Regions from separate parts of the Hydrogenophaga sp. PAMC20947 genome, predicted to be linked through region 1. Evidence: predicted binding sites of a transcription regulator. Region 1 holds the regulator's gene; the other holds the start of a gene.
What was found. The regulator sigma-54, encoded in region 1, starts transcription at its own class of promoters, with help from an activator protein. The targets are predictions, from matches to a motif close to TGGCANGNAANCTGCTTT.

Region 1 (9,721 bases):
CTGCGCCACAAAATCGTAGAAAGTGCGGTCGTCCCACAAGGGCACCAGCGCGTCCCAAAGCGCCTTGAGGCGTGGCACATCGCGCTCGCGCAGGGCTTGCTGCATGTCGGAAAAGCGCGCGTCGTCTTCCAGGGCATGTGCCCAGGCGGCGGCCACTTCGTGGAACAGGGTGGGCAGATCGGCCAGGGTGCGGGCGTAGTGGGTCTGGCCTTCGATGTCGACCACCGTGCTGCCGGCCGCAGGGGTGAGCGGATTGGGGAAGGGCTGGGACTTGAGGCCCAGCAGGTTCACGTAGTGGAAAAATGCGGTGCTCGATGCGGGAAAACGCATGCCTCCCAATTCGGCCACGATGCCGGGTGCTCCGGCAAAAGGCTGGGAGCGCAACCTGCCGCCCATGCGTGAAGCCTCGTACACCACGGGCTTCAAGCCGAGGCGCATCAGCTCGTAAGCGGCCACCAGTCCAGCCATGCCTGCGCCCACAATGGCCACTTCCTGCCCATGCGCTGCGGTGGGCAGCGTGCCCAGGCCAGCCGGGTGGGACAGCCAGTCGTCATAGGGGAACGGGAAGTCGGGGCCGAAGACCGTGACCGGGGCGTTGACGGGATGGAGTGGATTCACAAGACACCTATGACGCAGTGGAGCAAACCCAATCGATGGCGGGCGCGGTGGTTTGGACGGATCGGCGTGGCAAAGCTTGAATGCCTCTAAACCAGGCCCTTCACCAGGAAGGCGGCGGTGCCCCACATCATGAGGGCAACCAGGCCGTCTAGCGCTCGCCACACGACGACCGAGTTCAGCCGGCGACCCAGCCAGAACGTGGCCACACCCAATACGGAAAACCAGACCACGGAGCCTGCGGCGGCGCCCATGCCGAACACGGTGCTTTCACTGCCGTAAGCCAACGAGGCCGTGCCGATCAACACGGCGGTGTCGATCCAGGCGTGTGGGTTGAGCCAGGTGAAAGCCAGAGCCGACAGGACGGCTTGTTTCCGGGACATGGTGGAGCCTGCCGCCAGCGGTGTTTCGGGCAGGTCACCAGGCAAGCCTGCCGATGAGGCGACGGGTTTGAGGAAGCGTTGAAAAGCTTGCCAGCCGTACACCACCAGAAACAGCGCGCCTGCGCCCACCAAGGCGCCCATGAGCTTGTCCGACAAGCCGCCCAGCTGCGCCAGGCCCAAAACGCCCAACCCGATCAGAACCATGTCGGACACCATGCAAATGGCAATGGTGAGCCAGACGTGTTGTCGGGTCAGCCCCATGCGCAAGACATGGGCGTTTTGCGGCCCGATGGCCATGATGAGCGACATGCTCAGAACCAGGCCGGCGGTGAAGGTAGGGAAAGCGAGGGTCATGGCCGAGGCGTTGAAGCGCAGAAAGGGGAGGGGGCTGGGCCGTGGCGGTGCGGTCGCAACCCGGGGGAGCCAAGTGTGCGCGTTGCGGACAATAAATTAAATCAAGATAAATTAAACTCCAATCGCATAAATAAAATTTAATGAAAGTGCCTTGCTCATGCTCGATGCCCGACAACTCGAAGCGCTGGTCGCCGTGCTTGAACACGGCGGCTTCGGACCGGCCGCCCAGTCCCTGTCGCTGACGCTGGCGGCAGTGTCGTTGCGGATCAAGGCGCTGGAGGATCATCTGGGCCAGCGCCTGCTGGTGCGGGGCAAGCGCGTGCGGGCGACGGCGGCTGGCCAGGCGCTGCTGGCCCATGTGAAGCAAGTGAGCCTGATGGAGTCCGATCTGCTGAGCGGTTTGCAGGGCGGGTCAGGTGTGCGCGCAGGCGAGCGCTGGCAAAGCCTGTCTGTGGCGCTCAACGCAGATTCGGTGGCGAGCTGGTTCCTGCCAGGCGTGGCGCCGCTGCTGCTCCAGCACCATTTGCTGCTGGAGATGGTGATTGACGACCAGGATCACACCCATGATCTGTTGAAGAGCGGCGACGTGATGGGCTGCGTGACGGCCTTGGCCGAACCGATGCGGGGTTGCGTGGCCGAGCCGTTGGGCGTGATGCGCTACCACTGCATGGCCGCACCCGAGGTCGCGCAGCGTTGCCGCACGCCTGCTGGCGCCGTGTCACCCCACAAATTGCTGGCCGTCCCGGCCATCATCTTCAACCGCAAGGACGCCTTGCAGGACACGTTCCTGAAGCAGCATTTTGGCTTGCAACAGCCGCGTTATCCGCGCCATTTCGCCCCGGCCATCGACGCATTTGAAGCCGCGATCGAGCTGGGGCTGGGCTGGGGCATGGTGCCCGAGCAGCATCTGCCCGGGCATCCGGGCATGGTCGAGGTGTTGCCGGGCGCCACGGTGGATGTGGCACTGTATTGGCAGCACTGGGCGCGTGAGGCGCCTTCCGCGCAGCGCCTGACCCAGGCGGTGAAGGCTGCGGCGGGCAAGAGCCTGCCACCGCTGGCGGCTCACCAGGCGAGATAGGCGTAGCCTCTTTCCTGCAACTCCATGACCGCAGCGGCGCCCACGTCTTCCACCGTGGCGAAGTCGAGCATGTCGGCGTTGGTCCAGCCCACGGTGTGCATGGTATTGCCACAGGCAATGAAACGCACGCCGTAGGCCTGGGCCATGCTGCGCGCGCGCTGCTGGAGGATTTCGGGTACCGGGCGTTGCGGCTTTTTCGCCAGCAGATGGATGCCCGGCCCCCACACGACCACAGCAATCGCTACATCGTCCACATACTTCTTGAGCATGGCACTGATGGAATTGAAGATGGCCTCCTGGTATTCGGGCTCGTGGTGGTTGAGCTGGTAGACGATTTTGTGGGGGGCGTCATCGCCGGGAGCCGCTGGCCCCAGGGTGGCGGGCATGGGTGTCGCAGCTGCCGCCGCGGGCAGGGCGGCAGATGCGGCGGTCAAAGCAAGGGCTTGGCCAAGCCATTGGCGCCGGCGTGGGGGTGTGTTGGAGGTCATGTTGGATACGTTACCCAGAAAGTGAACGCTTGTCATTCTCGGTGCTGTTGCGGTCGTCACCCTGTTGTGGCCCGCGGCCGCCTAAAATCCTACCCCTATGCTCAAGATCAAACAAGAATTGCTGACCGGCCTGGCCACCGCCCTGGAGTCGGTGTCGGCCGGCGCGGGTGCCAAGGCCGCCTTCGAATCCCCCAAGGTGGCCGCCCACGGCGATTTCGCCGTCACGGCAGCCATGCAGTTGGCCAAACCCCTGAAGCTCAACCCGCGCCAAGTGGGTGAGCAATTGCGCGAGGTGCTGCTGGCGCAGCCCGTGTACCAGCAATGGGTGTCTGAGATCGACATCGCTGGCCCAGGCTTTATCAACATCCGCCTCAAGCCCGAAGCGAAGCAGCAGATCGTGCCCGAGGTGCTGGAAGCCGGTGAGCGTTTCGGCTTCGCGCCCAGCAATGGCCAGCGCATGATGGTGGAGTTTGTGTCCGCCAACCCCACCGGTCCGCTCCACGTCGGCCATGGCCGCCAGGCCGCCTTGGGTGATGCCATCTGCAGTCTGTATGCGACCCAGGGCTGGGACGTGCACCGCGAGTTCTATTACAACGATGCGGGTGTGCAGATCGGCACCCTGGCCACATCGACCCACCTGCGCGCCCAGGGCTTCAAGCCGGGCGATGCCGAATGGCCCAGCGGTGAAAACGCGCCCGCCTACAACGGCGACTACATCCAGGACATCGCCAACGATTTCCTGGCCAAAAAGACCGTTCAGGCCGACGACCGCACGTTCACCGCCAGCGGCGACATCAATGATCTCGACGGCATGCGCCAGTTTGCCGTGGCCTATTTGCGCCACGAACAGGATCTGGACTTGAAGGCTTTCGCCGTCAAGTTCGACCACTATTACCTGGAGTCCAGCCTCTACACCAGCGGTCGCGTGGAGGCCACGGTGAATCTGCTGATCGAAGCCGGCAAAACCTACGAGCAGGACGGTGCGTTGTGGCTCAAGTCCACGGATTACGGCGATGACAAAGACCGCGTCATGCGCAAGTCCGACGGCTCGTTCACCTACTTCGTGCCCGATGTGGCCTACCACATCGCCAAGTGGGAACGGGGCTTCACCAAGGTCATCAACATCCAGGGCACCGACCACCACGGCACGATTGCGCGGGTGCGCGCCGGATTGCAGGCTGCCAACGTGGGCATTCCGCAAGGTTATCCCGACTATGTGCTCCACACCATGGTGCGCGTGGTCAAGGGTGGTGAAGAGGTGAAAATCTCCAAGCGGGCCGGCAGCTACGTGACCTTGCGCGATCTGATCGAGTGGACCAGCAAAGACGCTGTGCGGTTTTTCTTGCTCAGCCGAAAACCCGACACCGAGTACACGTTTGATGTTGATCTGGCGGTGCAAAAGAACAACGACAACCCGGTCTATTACGTGCAGTACGCCCATGCACGCATCTGTTCGGTGCTCGCCGCGTGGCGCGACAAAGACGGGGGCGATGCCGCCTCACTCAAGGAAGCAGACCTGTCCGCATTGGACAGTCCGGTCGCGCAGGCCTTGATGCTGTTGCTGGCCAAGTACCCGGCCATGCTCGCCGACGCCGCCCGCGATTTCGCCCCCCACGATGTCACCTTCTACCTGCGTGAGCTCGCAGCGAGCTACCACAGCTACTACGATGCCGAGCGCATTCTGGTGGACGATGAAGCGGTGAAGCGGGCGCGCCTGGCCCTGGTCAGTGCCACCGCGCAGGTGTTGCACAATGGCCTGGCGGTTCTGGGCGTGAGTGCCCCGACCAAGATGTGAGAACCAACGTCCCTACTATGAAACAACTCTCTGCGCCCTTGCGCGCCCAGGTGGGCGGCACTTTGATCGGTCTGGTGATCGGTCTGCTGGTGGGCTTGGGCATTGCCCTGGCTGTTGCCGTTTATGTGACACGCGTCCCCGTGCCTTTTGTGGACCGCGGCGTTTCCAGGTCGCCTGCGAAAGACGTTGAAGAAGCCGAGCGCAACAAGGGCTGGAACCCCAACGCTGGGTTGTCGAGTCAGCAGTCTCCTCTGCCTGCGACCGAAGGCGCTGCGCCTGGTGCAGAGGGAGCGCCTGCTGTTGAGGCGCCCTCGGGCTCGGGCCTCGATGGTGATCCTCTGGGGGATCTGTTGAGGGACAAACTCGGTGATACCCCGGCTGTGCCCGCGGCGGCACCGGCTAGCCCTGGCGCCGCCTCCTCGCCGGCTGCGCCGGCAAAGGCGGCCAGCGCAGCCACGGGCGATGCAGCCATCTACTTTGTACAGGCTGGGGCGTTTCGCGCGCCTGACGACGCACAAGCCCAGCGTGCCCGCCTGGCCATGTTGGGGATGGCGGCCGAAATCACCGAGCGCGAACAATCGGGCCGCACGGTGTACCGCGTGCGGATCGGTCCCTTCAACCAAAAGCCGCTGGCCGAAGCCACGCGGGTCCAGCTCGAGGCCAACAGCGTGGATGCGGCGCTGGTGCGCATCCAGCGCTGAGAACGCCGCCCAGGCGCGGAACTTTCAACCCCTCTCTCTGCTCAAGCAGGCAACTACCAGGAGATCGAACCCATGCAACGCCGAGATTTTTCACGCTCCCTGTTCGCCACAGGCACCATTGCCGCAGTTGGCGCACTGAGCCTCACCCCCGCCCTGGCACAGCGCGTTGCCTTCAAGGAAGGCAGCGACTACACCCGCCTGGCCAAGGCCGCTGCGGTCTCCACGCCTGCCGGTAAGGTGGAAGTGGTGGAGTTTTTCTCCTATTCCTGTATCCATTGCTTCCGCTTTGAGCCGCTCATGACCGAATGGAGCAAGTCGTTGCCCGCTGACGTGGTTTTGCGCCGCATGCCAGTGGCTTTCAGCCCGGCCTTCGGCCCCATGCAGCGTTTCTATTTCTCGCTGGAGTCCATGGGGCTGGTTGAAAAGCTGCACGAAAAAGTGTTCAAGGCTTTCCACGAAGAGCGCCAGCAACTCACCTCGCCTGAAACCATCGTGGCATGGGTGGAGAAGCAGGGCGTGGACAAGGCGCAATTTCTGTCTTTCTTCAACGGCAGCGCAATCGAAAAAGCCAAAGCAGCGACCCAGCTACAGGACGCCTATCAGGTGGAAGGCACGCCTGCTCTGGGCGTGGCCGGCCAGTTCTACATTGGCGGCCAGGGCCCCAAGACGCTGCTCATCGCAGACTCGCTGATTGCACAGGCCCGCAAAGGCTGACGCCTCGATCCCAGCAGTGCCCTTCCGGACCTGAACCGAAACACAACCCGCTGCCAGCGGGTTGTGTTATTTCCGGTCGGCGCCGTTCCTGCGTGCCAGCCGCCACGACGGGCCATGCACCGCTACAATGAAAGCGAATGCAAGATTTGTGCCCCACTAAAGCCATGCCCCAACACCACCTTCGCTCTCCCCGGACTCCCCGTTTCCTGGCCGCAATCGCGGGTTTGATGTTGACGGTCGGCGTTGCCCACGCTGAGCTGGCCGACAAGGACAAGCCCATGAACATCGAGGCCGACTCTCTGCGTTACGACGACGCGACCCTGACCAGTGTGTTCACCGGCAAGGTCGTGATCACCAAGGGCACGATCATCATGCGCGGCAACAAAATGGATGTGCGCCAAGACACCCAGGGCAACCAGTTTGGGTTGTTGCTGGGCGAGCCCGGGTTTTTTCGCCAGAAGCGCGAAGGGCTGGACGAATGGGTCGAAGGAGAGGCCGACCGCATCGAATACGACAGCAAGGCCCAGACGGTGGTGCTCACGGGCAACGCTGCGTTGCGCCGCTACCGCGGCACTGCCATCAATGACGAGAATCTGGGCAACCAGATCACCTACAACAGCGTGTCTGAAGTGTTCACGGTCAAAGGGGGCGCGGCCAGCAGCACGCCGGCCAACCCGTCGGGCCGTGTGCGCGCCATGCTGACGCCGATTCCCGATGCCGTACGCAATGCACCGGCACCGGCGCCCGCCAATTCTGAACCCGCCAAGTTGCGACCCAGCTCCAAAATCAACGAGAAACGCAAGTGAACGTAGCGGAGATCCCCTCTGCGGGGGGACTGGAGTCGATGGCGGTGCGCAGTCGTCTGGAAGTGCGCAGCTTGAAAAAGGCCTATGGCAGCCGGCAGGTCGTCAAGAACGTGTCCCTGTCGGTCGGCAAAGGTGAGGTTGTGGGGCTTCTGGGCCCCAACGGGGCGGGCAAGACCACTTCGTTTTACATGATCGTGGGTTTGCTAAGGGCCGATGGTGGTGAGATCTTGCTCGACGAACAGCGCATCGAAGAGCTGCCCATTCACCGCCGGGCGCGCTTGGGCTTGGGCTACCTTCCCCAGGAATCCTCCATCTTTCGCAAGCTCACTGTGGCGCAAAACGTGCGCGCCGTGCTGGAGTTGCAGCGCAACCCGGCCGGTCAGCCGCTGAGCGAACCCGAAATTGACCAACGTCTGGACGAACTGCTCAAGGACTTGCGCGTGGAGCACTTGCGCAACTCGCCTGCGCCATCCCTGTCGGGCGGTGAGCGCCGTCGAGTGGAAATCGCGCGGGCTCTGGCTTCGCGCCCTCGGTTCATCCTGTTGGACGAACCCTTTGCCGGTATCGATCCGATCGCAGTGCTCGAAATCCAGCACATCATCAGTTTTCTCAAATCCAGAGGCATCGGGGTGCTCATCACCGATCACAACGTGCGTGAGACGCTGGGTATTTGTGACCACGCTTACATCATCAGCGATGGTCATGTCCTGGCGAGTGGCACCAGTGAAGAGATCGTGGAAAACGCCGATGTTCGCCGGGTATACCTCGGCGAGAACTTCCGCATGTGATGGTGGCCAATCCGTTGTTCCATGCTGCTGTGGTTCGGTGCTCCCTGATGGGAATGAGCGAGGCTTTGGGCGAACCTGCTGGTGGCTCCAGCGTGACGTTCCGCTCCAGCGTTTTGACGTGTCGCTAGGCGCCTTGGCATGAAGCAAGGTTTGTCGCTGCGCGTTTCGCAGCATCTCGCGCTCACGCCACAGCTGCAGCAGTCGATCCGCTTGCTGCAGCTCTCTACCCTTGAAATGGCGCAGGAAGTCGAGCAGATGCTCGATGAAAACCCGTTTCTCGATCGTGCGGATGAAACCGCTGACCGCGAAGATTTTGGGCTTGATCACAGCGATGTCCCGGTCAGCGCAGGAGAGCAAATTGCCGAAGCGGCGGCGGCTCCCGAGGGCGAATCTGTTGCCCCCGATTCAGAGTTGCCCTTCAGCCAAGGCACATCGTCGACAGCCAGTGAGCCCAGTGAGAGTGCGGCTGGGGAAGCCGCCGAGCGCAAGGCCGATGGAGACGGGGCGTTGGAAGAAAATTGGGACGGCGACGGCTCCGTGGAAATGGCGCCCGACGACGGCGAGTGGGGCGGTGATGCGCCCGCGCGCAACAGTGGCTCTTCCGGGGGTGACGACGAAACGGCAACGGCGGCTGATCTGGCCCGAGCGCCGGTCAGCCTGCAAGATCACCTCCATGAGCAGGCCCGCTGTTTGCGCCTGAGCGAAACCGATCAGGCCGCACTGTATTTCCTGATCGAGTCGCTCAACGACGATGGTTATCTCGATGACGACTGGACAGAATTGGCGTTGGCCTTTTGGCGGCTGCTGCACGGGCGCGAAGCTGCATCGCCCAGTATTGCGGCGATTGAAGTCGCGGAAGAGCAGCTGCGCATGGCGCTGGGCTGGCTGCACAACATGGAGCCCATCGGCGTGGGTGCGCGGGATCTCGGCGAGTGTTTGCGTCTGCAGATCGAAGACTTGCGCAACACGCCGGTTGCCCAGGCTGCGCTGGTGATTTGCCGACAACCGCTGGAGTTGCTCGCCAAGCGCGATGTGAAGCGCTTGTGTGCGTTGTGTGGGCTGGACGATGAGACGGTGCGCGCAGCGCTTGGCCTGATCATCGGGCTGGAGCCCAAGCCGGGACGGCGGTTTGTGGATGTGGAGCGCAATGTCGTTGTGCCCGATGTCCTGGTCACGCACGCCGGGCGTGGCTTCAAGGTGCAGCTCAACCCCGACGTCATGCCGCGGTTGAGGGTGCACGATGTATACGCCAACGCCCTGCGTCAGAACCGGGGTGGGAAAGGGGGTGGCGGCGAAGCAGGCCATGCCGCCATGCAGCAGCGTTTGCAGGAGGCGCGCTGGTTCATCAAGAATATCCAGCAGCGGTTCGACACCATCCTGCGCGTGTCCTCGGCCATTGTCGAACGGCAGCGCAATTTTTTCATGCATGGCGAGCTCGCCATGCGGCCGCTGGTGTTGCGCGAAATCGCCGACGAGCTGGGCTTGCACGAGTCCACCATCAGCCGTGTGACCACCGCCAAGTACATGGCCACGCCGTTCGGCACCTACGAACTCAAGTACTTTTTTGGCTCATCGCTGGGCACGGAGACTGGCGGCAACGCATCGAGCACAGCGGTGCGCGCCTTGCTCAAACAGCTCATTGCCGCTGAAAACGCGTCAAAACCATTGTCAGACAACCAGCTTTCCGAACTGCTCAAAGCGCAGGGTATTGAGTGTGCCCGCCGTACTGTGGCCAAATACCGGGAAGCGTTGCGCATCGCGCCCGCCAATTTGCGAAAAACCTTGTAGCCCTCCTGCACCGCTTCGCCCCTTCCCCCTGATGGGGGCTGCACCTGCGGCCTGGTGAAGCCAGTTCTGTGGTGTGTTCAGGGTGCAGGCCCCCTGTGTCCCTGCGCGCGGGGATTGCACCAACCGGCCTGCCAGATCCAGTTCCGTGGTGTGCACTGGAAGGAATGACGGCTGTTAGCGCGGTGGCTTTTGTGGCCGCAACCATTTTTGG
Region 2 (9,721 bases), 1.3 Mb from region 1:
CCAGCGAGCCCGCGTAGGCGTTGGTGACATTGATCTTGAGCTGGGACACCACCACAAACAGCGCCGTGGCGGCCACCGCCCAGCCGTAATTCGGGAACACGTATTCATAAGCGGCCAGGTACATCTGGTTGGGGTCAACGGCGCGCTCAGGCGGCACCATGTGGCTGATGGCCAGATAGGCCAGCAAAGCACCGCCCAGCATCTTGAGCACCCCCAGAAACACCCAGCCCGGCCCGCCAGCGAGCACCCCCAACCACCAGCGCGCAGGGCGCTTCGGATTCCGCGCCGGCATGAAGCGCAAATAGTCGGCCTGCTCACCCATTTGCGTGATGAGGGCGATGCCCACCGTCAAGGCTGCCCCAAAAAGGTGCCAATCAAACTGCGCCCCTGCACCATCTTGGCCACCGTAGCGCACCACTTTGGAGAAAACAGTGGGCTCGGCCATCCAGACCGCCACAAAAGGCACCAACATCATTACCAGCCACAGGGGCTGGGTCCAGACCTGGAAGCGGCTGATCGCCGACACACCGTAGGTCACCAGCGGTATCACCACCACCGCGCAAATCAGGTAGCCCCAGACCGGCGGTATGCCGAGTGCGAGCTCCAGCGCATAGGCCATCACAGCGGCTTCCAGCGCAAAAAAAATGAAGGTGAACGAGGCGTAGATCAGCGAGGTGATGGTGGAGCCGATGTAGCCAAAACCGGCGCCCCGGGTGAGCAGATCCATATCGACGCCATAACGCGCGGCGTACACGCTGATGGGCAGGCCGGCCATGAAGATGATCAACCCGGTCGCGAGAATGGCCCAGAAAGCGTTGATGAACCCGTAGTGCACCAGCAGCGTGGCGCCCACCGCCTCCAGGATCAGAAACGACGAAGCACCAAAAGCCGTGTTGGCCACCCGCCACTCGCTCCACTGGCGAAAGCGCTGCGGCGTGAAGCGCAGGGCGTAGTCTTCCAGCGTCTCGCTGCCCACCCAGCTGTTGTAGTCCCGGCGCACCTTGATGATGCGCTGCGGTGCAGCTCCGCCTCCGGCAAGGCCTGGGACGGTCGGGTCTGAAACGGTGGGGTTTTTGGCGATCACCCCGTCTGAGGTGCAGCTTTCGTGCCACGCCAGAGGGCAACGATGGCACAGGGCACGGTATTTGCTGGTCTCTGAGTATCCGCGCTCTGCGCCTGACCCCGATGGCCTGCATCCCATGGAACTCACTCCCCGAGAAAAAGACAAGCTGCTGATCTTTACCGCAGCCCTGTTGGCCGAGCGCCGCCAGGCCCGCGGACTGAAGCTCAACTACCCCGAAGCGGTTGCGTTGATCAGCGCGGCCGTGATGGAAGGCGCTCGCGACGGCAAAAGCGTGGCCGAGCTCATGAGCACGGGCCGCAACGTCCTCACCCGCGCCGACGTGATGGAAGGCATCGCCGAAATGATTCCCGACATCCAGGTCGAAGCCACCTTTCCCGACGGCACCAAGCTGGTGACGGTGCATCAACCGATTATTTAGCCCCCGCGCCGCCTGCGGCGTCACCCCCCAGGGGGCGGTGCTGGCGGCCCGGCGAAGCCGGTTCCGCGGCACCCTGGGTTGCGACACTGCGCTCCGGGCACCTCTTTTCTTAGAAACCTCTTCAGGAACTTTGACATGAAATCACTCGCTGCAATTTCCGCCAGCCTCCTCGCCCTCCCCGCTCTCGCCCACGATGGACACGGCCTGTTGGGCAGCCATTGGCACCCCACCGACGTGCTGGGCTTTGTGGCAGCCGGCGGCGCGGTGGCGTTGCTGGTGTGGTTCTCCGGCCGCGGCAAATAAGGGAGGTCAACGCATGATTCCCGGCCAGCTCTTCACCGACGCGGGCGAACACGCCCTCAACCCCGGCCGCCGTACGCTCACGCTGGTGGTTCAAAACACAGCCGACCGCCCGGTGCAGGTGGGCTCGCACTACCACTTCGCCGAAACCAACGCCGCACTCAGCTTCGACCGCGAGGCCGCCAAAGGCATGCGGCTGAACATCGCCAGCGGCACCGCCGTGCGCTTCGAGCCTGGCCAGCAACGCACCGTCGAACTCGTGGACTACGCGGGCGATCGGATCGTCATCGGTTTCCGGGGGCTGGTGCAAGGCGCCGTGTCATTACAGCCGCAGCCGTAGCAGCAGCAACAAGGAATCCGACATGGCCCATATTTCCCGCAGCGCCTACGCCGACATGTTCGGCCCCACCACCGGCGACCGCGTGCGCCTGGCCGACACCGACCTGATCGTTGAAGTGGAAAAAGACTTCACACTCGGCGCCGGTGGCTACGGCGAAGAAGTGAAATTCGGCGGCGGCAAGACCATCCGCGATGGCATGGCGCAAAGCCAGCGCACCCGCGCCGAGGGCGCGATGGACACCGTGCTCACCAACGCGCTCATCATTGACCACTGGGGCATCGTCAAGGCCGACATCGGTCTGAAAGACGGGCGCATTGCTGCCATCGGCAAGGCCGGCAACCCCGACACCATGCCGGGTGTTGACATCATCATTGGCCCCGGCACCGAAATCATCAGCTGCGAAGGCAACATCGTCACCGCCGGCGGCATCGACAGCCACATCCACTTCATCTGCCCGCAGCAGGTCGACGAAGCCCTGGCCTCGGGCATCACCACCATGCTGGGCGGCGGCACCGGCCCGGCCACCGGCACCTTTGCCACCACCTGCACGCCTGGTCCCTGGCACATCGAGCGCATGCTGCAAGCCGCCGACGGCCTGTCCATGAACCTGGGCTTTCTGGGCAAGGGCAACGCCAGCCTTCCTGCAGCATTGCACGAGCAAGTCAGCGCAGGGGTCATTGGCCTGAAGCTCCACGAAGACTGGGGCACCACGCCTTCGGCCATCAGCAACTGCCTCGATGTGGCCGAAGAGACCGACGTGCAAGTGGCGATCCATTCCGACACGCTCAACGAATCGGGCTTTGTCGAAGACACCATCGCAGCCACCAAGGGACGCACCCTCTGCGCCTTCCACACCGAAGGCGCGGGCGGCGGCCACGCGCCCGACATCATCCGCGTGGTGGGTGAGGCCAACTTCCTGCCCTCCTCCACCAATCCGACCATGCCCTACACGGTCAACACGCTGGACGAGCATGTGGACATGCTCATGGTCTGTCACCACCTGGATGCATCGATCCCCGAAGACCTGGCCTTTGCCGAAAGCCGCATCCGCCGCGAAACCATCGCCGCCGAAGACATGCTGCACGACATGGGCGCCATCAGCATCATGAGCAGCGACAGCCAGGCGATGGGGCGCGTGGGCGAGGTCGTGATCCGCACCTGGCAGACCGCCGACAAGATGAAGAGCCAGCGCGGCACGCTGCCCGAAGACAGCAGCCGCAACGACAACTTCCGCGTCAAGCGCTACATCGCCAAATACACCATCAACCCAGCCATCGCCCACGGCATAGCCCACACGGTGGGCTCGCTCGAGGTGGGCAAGTGGGCCGACATCGTGGTCTGGAAACCCGCCTTCTTTGGCGTGAAGCCCGCGTTGGTGGTGCAAGGCGGCACCATCTCGTTGGCCGCCATGGGTGACCCCAACGCCTCCATTCCCACGCCGCAGCCCGTGCACTACCGGCCCATGTTTGGCAGCCTGGGCAGCTCACTGGCGCGGGGCAGCCTGACCTTTGTGTCGCAGGCCGGTCACGCCGCCGGCATCGCTCAGCAATACGGGCTGAGAAAGGCCACGGTGGCCGTGCAAGGCTGCCGCAGCGTCACCAAAGCCAGCATGGTGCACAACAGCTACCTGCCCAAGATGGAAATCGATCCGCAGCGCTACACCGTGCGTGCCGATGGCGTGTTGTTGACCTGTGAGCCGGCGACTTGCCTGCCCCTGGCCCAACGCTACTTCCTGTTCTGAAAGAACACCGATACCCCTTTATGTTGCAAGCTTCCAAACTCATTCCCCAGGGCCACGGCCTGGCCGCCGCCCTGGTCAACCGAGCCCCCCACCTCGAGCTCGACTGGGACCTGCGCCAGAAAAGCCGTTTCGACGCCACGGCCTCCGATGGCTGCCAGGTCGGCGTCTTTCTGGCCCGCGGCACCGTGGTGCGCGGCGGCGATGTGCTGGTCACCACCGCCGGTGGTTTGATCCGCGTGGTGGCCGCGCCCCAGCCGGTGTTGCGGATCACCGCCTGCACCGACCACACCCACGACCATGGCCACGCACACAACGGTGCGTTTGACCTCATGAGAGCCGCCTACCACCTGGGCAACCGCCATGTGCCCATCGAGTTGAAGCCCGATCACCTCAAGATCGAGCCCGATCACGTGTTGGCCGACATGCTGCGCGCCATGCACCTCAACGTCGAAACCGTGCGCGCCACGTTTGAGCCCGAGTCGGGCGCCTACGGCCAGGCCAACTCGCATGGCGGCGGGCATGGCCATCACCACGCACACGACCACACGCCCACTGCCGAAACACCCCCCGGTCATGTCGACTGAAGTGCCCCCGACCAAAGCGGGCCTGCTGAACCTGCTCTGGTTGGCCTCACCCGCGCTGCCGGTGGGTGGCTTCTCGTATTCCGAAGGGCTGGAGGCCGCCACAGACACCGGCTGGGTCAGCGACGAAGACAGCGCCAGCCGTTGGCTGCTCGACCAGCTCCAGCTCAGCCTGGCGCGCTGCGACCTCGCCGTGGTGGCCCAGGCCATTCCCGCCTGGCAAACCCCCGACCGGGCTCGCATACACGCCCTCAACAACTGGATTCTTCAAACCCGAGAGACCCAGGAATTCCGTCTGCAAACGGAACAGATGGGTCGCTCCCTGGTGGAATGGGCCCGCTCCCTCGGCGACCTGGGCCAAGGCTTGCACGAGCAGCTGTCCAGCGCCGAGCTCACTTCGCCAACCTACCCGGTGGTCATGGCCTGCGCGCTCGCCCACAGCGGTGCATCGCTACACGACGGCCTGTCCAGTTTCGCCTTCGCGTGGGGAGAAAACATGGTCCAGGCCTCCATCAAATCGGTGCCTCTGGGCCAGAGCGCCGGCCAGCGCATGCTCGCCCGCCTGGCCCAGGCGATCCCCGAAGCGGTGGCCACCGCGACCCGCCTGACCGACGACACCCGCCAGGCCTGCACGCCCATGCTGGCCATTCTTTCGGCCCGCCATGAAACCCAATACTCCCGCCTGTTCAGATCCTGAGCACGGCCACACCACTGTCCCGACACCCTTGCAAGACACAACGAGACACCCAACACCATGAGCGCACTGCACCACATCCCCCGCCGCACCAAACTCCTGCCCCCGCTGCGCGTGGGCATCGGTGGCCCGGTCGGCTCCGGCAAAACCACCTTGCTGGAGATGTTGTGCAAAGCCATGCGCGAGCGCTACGACCTCATCGCCATCACCAACGACATCTACACCAAGGAAGACCAGCGCCTGCTCACCGTGAGCGGCGCCTTGCCTGCGGAGCGAATCATGGGCGTGGAGACCGGAGGCTGCCCACACACCGCCATCCGCGAAGACGCCTCGATCAACCTCGAAGCCATCGACCGCATGCTCGGTGAGTTTCCCGATGCCGATATCGTTTTCATCGAAAGCGGCGGCGACAACCTCGCGGCCACCTTCAGCCCCGAACTGAGCGACCTCACCCTCTATGTGATCGACGTCGCCGCTGGCGAAAAAATTCCACGCAAAGGCGGCCCTGGCATCACCAAGAGCGACCTGTTGATCATCAACAAAACCGATCTCGCGCCCCATGTGGGCGCCGACCTTGAGGTCATGAAAGCCGACACGGCCCGCATGCGACCCGACAGCACCCGCCGCCCCTGGGTCATGACCAACCTCAAAACCCTCAGCGGGGTAGACGAAGTGGTGCGCTTCATCGAGACGCGTGGCATGCTCGCGCCTCAAGCCGAGCCCGTCACCCTTTGAGGCAGGCCAGCGGCGGTACACCACAAGCCGCAAGCGCTTGTGGTGTTGCTGTGTGGACTCAGCCGGCGACCCGCCTGCAAAACAATTCAGCATAGAAACAGGAACGGGATTAGAATAACCACGCTGCCCAATATGATTTCATTTGGGTCACGCCGTCAGATACGGTTCGCAGCGCAGCTTTTGTTGCTCTCGCCGCCCTTCTCCTGGCCATAGCGCCCACCTTCTTCCCGGTGATCAGAACCGTCTTTTGTGGCGATTTGAACCCGGCCTTTTTCTCTCTTTTCCCAACACCACCTTCTACCTGGGTCAATGCCGCACCATTCGCTGGCATGCCAATACCCAGACCCACGGCACATCGGCATCGTCCGAACGCCATTTTTTCCGATGATTGAGCTCGTAATCCAGCTCAGCATCCCCCGCTTCGCGCACTTCAATTCCATCTAGCGCGCGGGCAATTTTTGAAAGGTCCACTTCATGGGCAAGAAACTTTACGTCGGCAATCTCTCCTACTCGGTGAACGACAGCTCCCTCCAACAAGCATTCTCTGAATTTGGTTCGGTCCAGTCCGCCAAAGTCATGACCGACCGCGACAGCGGCCGTTCAAAGGGTTTCGGCTTTGTCGAAATGTCCAGCGATGCTGAAGCCCAAGCGGCCATCAGCGGCATGAACGGTCAAAACCTCGACGGCCGTGACGCTGTCGTGAATGAAGCCCGTCCAATGGAGCCACGCACCGGTGGCGGCGGCGGCGGTGGCGGTGGTTACGGCGGTGGCCGTGACCGTTACTAAGCCCTGCGCTCAGTAGCATCAGAAAAACCGGTCGAAAGGCCGGTTTTTTTTCGCCTGTAGGCATCTGCTCCGTCCCAGGAGCAGACGCCGGCCCAAGCTCCGGCACGCAAAATGCATGCGTTGACCCCATGGCCCACACCGTTACCTCGCTCAAAAGGCGGGCGCCCGGCCTTCGCAGCGGCAAACCACGCCGCGCCCAAGCCCGCGCCTCTGACTCAACCCCCGCACCGCGCTCTGGCGCCAAGGCACCCACCCAGCCAATCCAGCCGTCCCTGCTCTCCCGCCACTCCTGGCTGGAAGACGCCCACGCCCTCATTGCCGGCTCGCTCTTCGTCGCCCTGGGCATGACCATGTTGGGCCATGCCGGGCTGCTCACCGGCGGCGTGGCTGGCGCGGCCTTTCTGGCCAGCTACGCCACTGGGCTGAACTTCGGCCTGTTCTTCTTCCTGTTCAGCCTGCCATTTTTCGTTTTGTCATGGTTTCGGCTGGGCAAGGAATTCACCTTCAAGAGTTTCTTCGCGGTGGCGCTGGTCTCGTTGTGCACCGCCGTGGCGCCCCAGGTGGTGCGCTTCGAGTTCCTCAACCCCTGGGTGGCCTCGGTGTTGGGTGGCATTCTGATCGGTTTCGGCCTGCTTGCCCTGCTGCGCCACCGTGCCAGCGTGGGCGGCGTCAACATCCTGGCCCAGTGGCTGCAGCAGGCAAAAGGCTTCAGCGCCGGAAAAGTGCAGATGTCGGTGGACGTGGTGGTCGTGCTCACCGCGCTGGTGGTGGTGCCGCCCGAACGCGTCGCTCAATCGGTGGTGGGTGCCGTGGCCATTGGCGCCATCCTGGCGCTGAACCACCGGCCGGGGCGGTATTTGGGGGTTTGAGAGCGGGCAGCCCATTTCCTGTGGGTCTTTGAGCAATCGCGAAGGCCAAGTCCTGAACCTTGAGTCACGGCCACACCCATGAACCCTGCGTAGGAACTCACCTACCCCCTTCCTTCGCAGAGCTTCGTAAAATTGTTGACCGGGTTCACCCTGCCATCCAGCACCCCGCACAAGCGACCCCGATTCAAACAAGCGCACCAACGAACGAAGGAAAGACAACCCCATGCAAGACGCCCACCACCATTTCAGCGATCTCTTTGCCCAGCTGGGGCTGCCCAATGACCCACAGGGCATAACGCAGTTTCTGACGCAGCACGCCCCTCTCGCGGGCGATGTCAGGCTGCCCGACGCACCCTTCTGGTCGCCTGCGCAGGCGGCCTTCCTGACAGAAGCCCTGTTGCTGGATTCAGACTGGGCCGAGCTGGCCGATCAACTGAGCGAGGCCCTGCGTGGGCAGGAAACCCCTCCCGCCTGATGGGGTGCCGACCAGGGGGGTCTTCTAGTAGCGGCGCTCGATCCACAGGCCCGCGCACAGCAAGGCGCCCACGGCATACAGGAGCCAGGTTTGCCAGACCAGATAGGGGTATAGCATCAGCACAACACCGATCCAGATCGCGCGCGTGCGCTCTTGCTTGCGGCCCATGCGAAAGGCCGCGAATCCGATCAGTCCGAAAAAAACCGCGCCAATGAGGTACGCAGGGGTCGGCAGCGTGAAGCCCAGTGCTTCGGCCGTCTCAAGCTCTTGTAGTGGATCCATTGACGCATTCTGCCTCACGGATCGCAGCGTGCTGCCTTTCCGAAGTTGCCGCGCCCGCTATCAGATCGGATGCAAGGAGCCGCTTTCAGGCGGAAAGGTTCGACGGCGAAAAGGCACCAACGGCCAAGGATCCGGGAGCGTGGGATCGCCCAAACTCAGTAAAAGAATATTCAAGGCCCACGGAAAGTCGACAACGTCAACGCCCAAAGCCCGGAACAGGGCCATAAGGGCATGGAACCTTTGCCTTAGCACTCAATCACATAGAGTGCTAACATAAAGATATGCCTAATTTAGGAGGATTTTGAACATGTCCGCTGCACTTGCCACCACCGCTTTGCCGACCGCCTCACTGGCCGTTGGGAGCCCGTGGGCGAGCCGGTCGCTCACCCTGCCGCCCCTGGGCAACCTTGACGCCTATATTTCTGCGGTGAACCGCATGCCTATGCTCACGCTTGAGGAAGAGCAAAGCGCCGCCCGCCGCCTGCGCGACGACAACGACATCGACGCTGCGGGTCAGTTGGTGCTGTCTCACCTGCGCCTGGTGGTGTCCATCGCCCGCCAATACCTGGGTTACGGCCTGCCCCATGGCGACCTGATCCAGGAAGGCAACGTTGGCCTGATGAAAGCAGTCAAGCGCTTCGACCCCGATCAGGGCGTGCGCCTGGTGAGCTATGCCATGCACTGGATCAAGGCCGAGATTCACGAATACGTGCTGAAGAACTGGCGCATGGTCAAAATGGCCACCACCAAGGCCCAGCGCAAGCTCTTCTTCAATCTGCGCTCCAAGAAACAAGGCTTCCGTTCGGAAGCGCTCGATGGCGACACCCACCGCGAGGCCTTCTCGGACGATGAGGTCAGCATCGTCGCGCGCGACCTCAACGTCAAGCCTGAAGAAGTGCGCGAAATGGAAATGCGCCTCTCCGGTGGCGACGTGGTGCTTGATCCCGGTCCGGGCGACGACAGCGAAGACCGCTTCGGCCCCATCGCCTTCCTGACCGATTCGGCCCACGAGCCCACAGCCATGCTCGAGTCGGCCCAGCGAGACCTGCTGGCCAGCGAAGGCATTGCCCAGGCCTTGGTTGCGCTGGACGACCGCTCGCGCCGCATCGTCTCCGAGCGCTGGCTCAAGGTCAACGACGACGGCTCGGGTGGCATGACGCTGCACGAGCTGGCCGCCGTATATGGCGTGAGTGCCGAGCGCGTGCGCCAGATCGAAGTGGCGGCCATGAAGAAAATGCGCAAGACACTGGCCGAATACGCCTGAAGTCCATCGCACGCAGCAAAAAGCCGCCTTCGGGCGGCTTTTTTCATGGCAAGGTGAGCCGCCTGGACGGACCTCCCGCCTTGTCAACGCTGCAAAGTCACCACATCGATGGTCGGCACCACACCGAGCCGTGCCGGCAAGCCAATGGTCCC

Region 2: the regulator sigma-54 is predicted to act here: its motif matches at 1,135-1,152, upstream of E5678_RS21850 (urease subunit gamma).

The regions. Positions count from the first base shown of each region.
Region 1 is NZ_CP039252.1:3,459,877-3,469,597, reverse strand. Features, by position in the region: gene E5678_RS15840 (NAD(P)/FAD-dependent oxidoreductase) at 1-618, opposite strand, end outside; gene E5678_RS15835 (LysE family transporter) at 705-1,352, opposite strand; gene argP (HTH-type transcriptional regulator ArgP) at 1,510-2,430, shown strand; gene E5678_RS15825 (DsrE family protein) at 2,415-2,918, opposite strand; gene argS (arginine--tRNA ligase) at 3,016-4,713, shown strand; gene E5678_RS15815 (SPOR domain-containing protein) at 4,731-5,414, shown strand; gene E5678_RS15810 (thiol:disulfide interchange protein DsbA/DsbL) at 5,487-6,128, shown strand; gene lptA (lipopolysaccharide transport periplasmic protein LptA) at 6,293-6,934, shown strand; gene lptB (LPS export ABC transporter ATP-binding protein) at 6,973-7,722, shown strand; gene rpoN (RNA polymerase factor sigma-54) at 7,861-9,510, shown strand.
Region 2 is NZ_CP039252.1:4,770,131-4,779,851, reverse strand. Features, by position in the region: gene E5678_RS21855 (ATP-binding protein) at 1-1,081, opposite strand, end outside; gene E5678_RS21850 (urease subunit gamma) at 1,200-1,502, shown strand; gene E5678_RS22400 (hypothetical protein) at 1,638-1,805, shown strand; gene E5678_RS21845 (urease subunit beta) at 1,819-2,142, shown strand; gene ureC (urease subunit alpha) at 2,165-3,883, shown strand; gene ureE (urease accessory protein UreE) at 3,904-4,467, shown strand; gene E5678_RS21830 (urease accessory protein UreF) at 4,457-5,161, shown strand; gene ureG (urease accessory protein UreG) at 5,219-5,893, shown strand; gene E5678_RS22395 (hypothetical protein) at 6,200-6,364, opposite strand; gene E5678_RS21820 (RNA-binding protein) at 6,368-6,679, shown strand; gene E5678_RS21815 (YitT family protein) at 6,808-7,548, shown strand; gene E5678_RS21810 (DUF2789 domain-containing protein) at 7,772-8,023, shown strand; gene E5678_RS21805 (hypothetical protein) at 8,048-8,305, opposite strand; gene rpoH (RNA polymerase sigma factor RpoH) at 8,613-9,569, shown strand; gene E5678_RS21795 (metallophosphoesterase) at 9,653-9,721, opposite strand, start outside.